2 regions of the Staphylococcus condimenti genome follow, and region 2 is predicted to be linked to the other one. Evidence: predicted binding sites of a transcription regulator. Region 2 holds the regulator's gene; the other holds the start of a gene.

Region 1 (3,435 bases), 950 kb from region 2:
CTTCGTGAAAATCACCATGGTTTCTGAAGCTGAATAAGTAAAGTTTTAATGATTTAGATTCTACCATTTTTACATTTGGTATATAGGAAATATAAATTGTTGCAAAATCAGGTTGTCCAGTAATAGGGCAAAGTGATGTGAACTCAGGACAATTGAATTTTACAAAATAATCTCTTCCTTGATGTTTGTTGTCAAATGTTTCTAAGACATCAGGTCTATAATCAAAGTTATACGTATTATTTTGATTCCCTAATAACGTAATATCTTCTAGTTCTTCTTTTTTACGTCCTTCATTAGACATTTTTAATTCTCTCCTTTATGTGTACGCGCAAGTTTAGTTTTGCTTTGTCGACGTGCTTTTTCAAACATATAATAGCTTGCACTGATAATAATAACGTATCCAAGTGTTGCATATAAATCTGGAGATTCTCCAAAAATGACAATTCCCATAATAGCAGTAAAAATAATAGATGCATACGTGAATATTGAAATATCACGAGCAGGAGCGTAACTATAAGCAAGTGTAATACCGATTTGACCAACAGCTGCTGATAAGCCTGCACCAATTAAATATACAATTTGCATGCTTGACATGGGTTCGTATGTGAATATTACAAACGGAATTAAAGCAATAATCGAAAAGAATGAAAAATAAAACACAATTGTATAAGGTGCTTCACGACTACTTAAGGCGCGTACGCATGTATAAGCAGCGGCAGCAAAAATTCCAGAGAACAAACCACCGATTGCAGGTATCATTGCTGATGAGAATTGAGGTTGTACTACAAATAACATCCCGATAATTGCTATTATCATAGCAGTAATTTGATATTTACGTACTTTCTCATGTAAAAAAACTAAACTTAATAAAATTGTCCAGAATGGATTTAATTTCATTAAAGTATCGGCATCACTCAACAACATATGATCAATAGCATAAATATTTAATAAGACACCGACTAAGCCAAGAGTAGAACGGGTAATCAACAAGGGTTGGCTGCTCAATTTACCAAACATGGGCTGTTTATATTTATATAAGAAATATAAAGGAATCAACGTCGTAACTAAGTTACGTGCTAAAGATTTCTGAAAAACAGGCAAATCTCCTGAAAGTCTGAAAAATAGCGACATAAAACTAAAACCGATTGCTGAAATGAGGATTGCAATGATGCCTTTTATTTTTGGGTCCATATTTTCGCCTCTACTTTCTCCAAAACTTAACGTATATCATCTTAGCATAATTCAAATTAACGTGGCTATAAGACCTTGCAAATCTTTCTGAGAATCGATATAATTTAATCGAACATACGTTCTGCAATTCAGGATGATTTGCGTTCTATATAATTTGTAAATATTTATAGATATTGAAAGAGTTGCATCAAGCTTAACAGGCCAGCATTTCGAAGACCCTTGATTTTTCAAGAAGTGCATAATTTTTAAAAAAATCAAGGGTAAAACTACAATTATTTATTTTAAGCACGTTTTTTAAAAAAGTTTTGTTCGTTAACGATAGATGTGACGCTTATTACATCGATTATGACAATTTAAAATAAATTTTTGCACAGTGATTCTCTTTGAAATTACAAAGTGGGTTAGGTATAATGAATCACATAATATAGTATTGAAGAACGAAAGTTAACACTATATGTTGTGGTCGAGTTGGAAATTGCTAAAATTAAAATTAACTATTTTAAAGCAATTTCACACCTCATTATTTTGAAAGTACAAAGTAATGTTTAAGAGATTAATTCATGATTAAAGAGTAATTAATGGTTGAAAGCAGTTAATACGCATTGGTATTCTTGTAATTGCGTTCAATTTAGAACAGAAGAAATTATAAGATATACAATCAAGCAAGTGTAACCCATAAATTAAGTAACCACAATATGTAGTGTTATAAGAAAGTGCATTCTAATATCGTAATAAATTGCAAACATGCAACAGGCACAAGGTCTCATTCATGAAACAACAATAGTAATCAGACAGCTTGTCATGTTTTTTATTTATGGCTTCTGCCTAATCTATGGAGATGAAGAATGGCGCGTTCTTTTTAAGAAAGCGGGTGATTCAATGAAGGTAGTTTATTTCTCATTCACAGGAAACGTAAGACGCTTTATCGCAAGATCAGGATTTGAAGACACCTTAGAAATTACAAATGATAACTGTGCGGAAGTACGCATAGATGAACCCTATATATTGGTCACTAGTACCATTGGTTTTGGAGAAGTACCAGATGTTGTGCAGACATTCTTACAGCATAACGGCACAATGATTAGAGGAGTAGTTGGAAGCGGTAATCGCAATTGGGGACAAAATTTTGCGAAGGCCAGCGATACAATATCTAAAGATTATATGGTGCCGCTTTTAATGAAATTTGAAGTACAAGGAACAAAAAAAGACGTTGAAGAGTTTAAAGATAAGGTGGGGCATTTTTATGAAGACAATGAACGAAAAGCAATATAATCATATTGAATTAAATAATGAGGTAACAAAGCGTAAAGAAGATGGCTTTTTCAGTTTAGAAAAAGACCAAGAAGCGTTAGCAGTTTATCTTGAAGAGATTAAAGATCACACTATTTATTTCGATAGTGAAATTGAACGTTTGCACTATCTTGTCGATAATGATTTCTATGTAGACGTATTTGCGCAATACAGCGAAGAAGACTTAAAAGAGTTAACAGATTTTGCACGTAGTATTCCTTTCAAATTTGCCAGTTATATGTCTGCAAGTAAATTTTTCAAAGACTATGCACTTAAAACAAATGATAAAAAGCAATATTTAGAAGATTATCCTCAACATGTGACTATCGTGTCACTATATTTAGCTGATGGGGATAAAGAACAAGCACGCCAATTTATTTCATCAATGATTGAGCAAAGATACCAACCTGCTACTCCAACATTTTTAAATGCTGGTCGTGCCCGCCGCGGTGAACTAGTGTCATGTTTCTTATTAGAAGTAGATGACAGCTTGAATTCAATCAACTTTATTGATTCAACAGCAAAACAATTAAGTAAAATCGGTGGCGGTGTAGCAATCAACTTATCTAAACTTCGTGCACGCGGTGAAGCAATTAAAGGTATCAAAGGCGTTGCTAAAGGTGTTTTACCTGTAGCTAAGTCGTTAGAAGGCGGATTCAGTTATGCCGATCAACTTGGTCAAAGACCTGGCGCTGGCGCAGTATATTTGAATATTTTCCATTATGATGTTGAAGAATTTTTAGATACTAAAAAGGTTAACGCTGATGAAGATATCCGTTTATCAACAATCTCAACAGGCTTAATTGTACCTGCTAAATTCTTTGAACTTGCTAAGAACGGCGAAGACTTTTATATGTTTGCACCACATACTGTTTATAACGAATATGGTGTGACGTTAGATGATATTGATTTAGATAAATATTATGATGATATGGTTAAAAATCCTAATATTTT
Region 2 (3,435 bases):
TTTCTTTTTCTGCAATCACATCTTTACAAAACTTATCAGCTACCATTGCAACATTCAATCTATCCCGCTTATCCATATAAATATCTTTTAATTTAGCATTCAATGTATCTCTTTGCATATGATGTGAAGTAATAAGATGTGCTTCTCTTTGTTCTTCATCATGTTTGATCTTGCATGGACACGGTAAATATTTGATTTTAATACGACCGTTTTCAATATAAAGTTCAGGTACATGACCTTTTACAAAATTCGGACAGTCTGCAAAATCATGACCATCATAGTGTTTTTGCTGGTCTTTATATTCTTGTAAAATATTCAGATCCTCATCAATCATTCGATTCGTTAACTCTGATTGATGCGTTTCTAAAAATTGTTTTACATCTGGATCATTAATGACATCTTTCTTGATTTTTTCAAACCTTTTTTGAAAATCAGGAGATGTCTGCATTATATTACTGAACCGCTTCATTCGTCATCCTCCTTCCATGTTTCATTTAAATGTTTTAAAAAGTTCGCTCTATCTTGAGCTAAGCTTTGATCATCAGAATCAGATTGCGTTTCGTTTTTTTTGCCGCGTCTTTTTTTATGATCTCCTCTAATCAACCACTCTGGCGTGATTTCTTTTGATACCACTTGCTGACCATAATTTTTAAAGTTACGCTGACTATTGTTTTGTTTCGCTTTACGTTGTTTTTCAGCTTTTTTCATTTCTTTTACGTGATGATATGCTTGTTCAGCAGATGCCAATTCTTTCTTTTTCCAATTAGAAGCAATTTCTTGAATATATGACTTTGGTAATTGCATATCATTATTTAACATGACATATTGAAGCAGCATGTTGATAACCCCAAAAGGTAATTGTTCACGTACCATCAAATCTTCAACCATATACTTTTGTTTCAATGTAGGCTCAGATTTAGACCAACTTGCTAACATATCAATTGGACTTGTTGTGTCCATTAATTCAAACCAGCTCTCAAACTCTTCTGGCGTTTGCGGAGCTTTGGTTAATTCAACAACTTCTTGTTTTTGTGTATTAGTAGACTGCAATTCAACTTTAGACTCTAATGACGGTAATTGATTTTCATGTTCAATTGCATAGAAAGAACGTGCTTGTTTTCTTAATTCTTCATAAGAAATACGCTGGCCGCTCGTTAAAGATTTTAAAATCAATCCCTTCATTCCTTCTGGAGTGATGCCATATAAAACAGCAAGTTGAGTAATAAGACCCTTGGCTTGTTCTTCAACGATTTCTGAACTGACAAAGTGGTTGCTTAATAATTGATATAGCGTCTCAAAATCAAATTGAACTCTGTCTAGATTGATACCTTTGTATGAAGCAGTTTGTTTAATATTATTTTTTTGAACATCATCAAAAGCTTGGTTAGGTACTTTAAAAACATCAATGAAATTTCGTGTTACTTCTTGATAGTCGCTTAAATTCATTTGTTGTTGTTCAAAATATCGTCTCAATTGATGAAAGCGGTTTTTGTCCACTTCTTTATAAAGATAGACTGAAAGCATCGGATCATTAAAAAACTGCTTAGGTGTAGGCGGCTGAATCAATTCGTATACAAAATGAGAGTTTTCTTTACCGTGTTTGACGAAAGTTTTAATTAACCCGATTGCTTCTAGCAGGTTCATTTCTTCACGAAAATCTCCTAAATTGATTTTCAGTTCGCTCATAATGACATAATGGCTTATTGATTGATTAGAATCTAAATTCGCAAATTGTGATAAGTAGTGGTATATACCAACAGCTTGTGTTCCGATTAAGGGTGTCATCAATCGATTCAATACTTCTAACTGCGTTTCAGATAATTTATCAGGTTGAAGTACATTGAACGGATCTTGCGGTCGAATACCGAAATCATCTTGACTAAACATGATTAATTGTCACTCCGTTTGTTCTTTTCTTGCAATATACCTTGCATAGATTCGAGTAACTGATCAACATCTTTAAATTCCTTATAAACTGAGGCGAAACGGACATACGAAACTTGATCGACATGCATCAATAAATTCATTACATGTTCTCCTATTTCTCTAGAAGATACTTCTGCTTGGCCTTCATCTCGCAAACGCCATTCTACTTTATTGGTAATATCTTCAAGTTGCTGATAACCGACTGGACGTTTTTCACATGAACGAACTAGCCCGTTTAAAATCTTATCTCTTAAGAATTGCTCGCGTGTGCCATCTTTTTTGACAACAATCAGCGGGCTCATTTCTATATGTTCAAATGTTGTAAAACGTGTGCCGCAATTTTCACATTCTCGTCGTCTACGGATTGCATTAACTTCATCTGCATGTCTGGAATCAACTACACGAGAATGTGTTGAATTACATTTAGGGCATTTCATTCATTTTCACCTCTCATATTAATTATGCCTATTATACTATAATCTTTCTTCACACAAAAGAAAGCGAAACATTTATGATTGATTGCACTAAAAAACCAGCTGATTGGAGCCCTACTTCCAATCAGCTGGTGAAAATTTATGAAATTAACTCGCAATTAAGCTGTTGCTTTTTCTTTAGTATTTAATAATTCGCCGATTTGCACTGCAATATCAACAACACGGTTTGAATAACCCCATTCATTATCATACCATGCGATAACTTTTACTTTTTTATCATCCATAACCATTGTTGACATTGAATCAACAATTGCAGAATTAGGGTTTGTATTAAAGTCTACTGAAACTAACGGTTCATCTGAAACAGCTAAAACACCATCTAAATCAGCATCTTCAAAAGCTTTATTAACTTCTTCTGCTGTAACATCTTTTTTCAAATCTACAACTAAATCTACTAATGAAACGTTTTTAGTCGGTACACGTAATGCCATACCATGCAATTTACCTTCTAATTCCGGTAAAACTTCTTTAAGCGCTTTAGCAGCACCTGTTGAAGTAGGAATAATGCTTTCGTTGCATGAACGTGCACGACGTAAATCTTTATGAGGATTGTCAATGTTTTTTTGATCATTTGTAATTGCATGTACAGTTGTCATCAAACCATTTTCGATTCCAAAGTTATCATTCAATACTTTTGCAACTGGACCGATACAGTTTGTAGTACATGAAGCATTACTGAAAATGTCATACTCTTCAACATCTAGGCTGTCATCATTTACGCCTTTAACAACCATTTGAACATGACCGCCTTTTGATGGTCCAGTCAATAATACTTTTTTAGCGCCAGCATTGATATGTGCAATTGCTTTATCGCCGTGGTTGAATTTTCCTGTAGCTTCTATGACAATATCGATATCTAAATCTTTCCAAGGTAAGTTTTCCGGATTACGGTCTGAAACTAATTTAATATCATGACCATCGATACGAATGCCCTCTTCAGTTGGCTCTACCTCACCATCATATTTACCATGAGTCGTATCGTATTTTACTAAATGTGCAATTGTTTCTGGAGGAT

Evidence for each region. The regulator NrdR, encoded in region 2, represses ribonucleotide reductase genes. The targets are predictions, from matches to a motif close to AACACNATATATNGTGTT.
Region 1: a site for NrdR is predicted at 1,879-1,896, ahead of nrdI (class Ib ribonucleoside-diphosphate reductase assembly flavoprotein NrdI). Genes of this name have one in related genera too.

What each region holds. Positions count from the first base shown of each region.
Region 1 covers NZ_CP015114.1:1,142,635-1,146,069, reverse strand. The annotation lists gene queF (preQ(1) synthase) at 1-301, opposite strand, end outside; gene A4G25_RS05790 (DMT family transporter) at 304-1,191, opposite strand; gene nrdI (class Ib ribonucleoside-diphosphate reductase assembly flavoprotein NrdI) at 2,071-2,463, shown strand; gene nrdE (class 1b ribonucleoside-diphosphate reductase subunit alpha) at 2,435-3,435, shown strand, end outside.
Region 2 covers NZ_CP015114.1:190,487-193,921, reverse strand. The annotation lists gene dnaI (primosomal protein DnaI) at 1-469, opposite strand, end outside; gene A4G25_RS01045 (replicative helicase loading/DNA remodeling protein DnaB) at 466-1,887, opposite strand; gene nrdR (transcriptional regulator NrdR) at 1,890-2,363, opposite strand; gene A4G25_RS01035 (glyceraldehyde-3-phosphate dehydrogenase) at 2,519-3,435, opposite strand, start outside.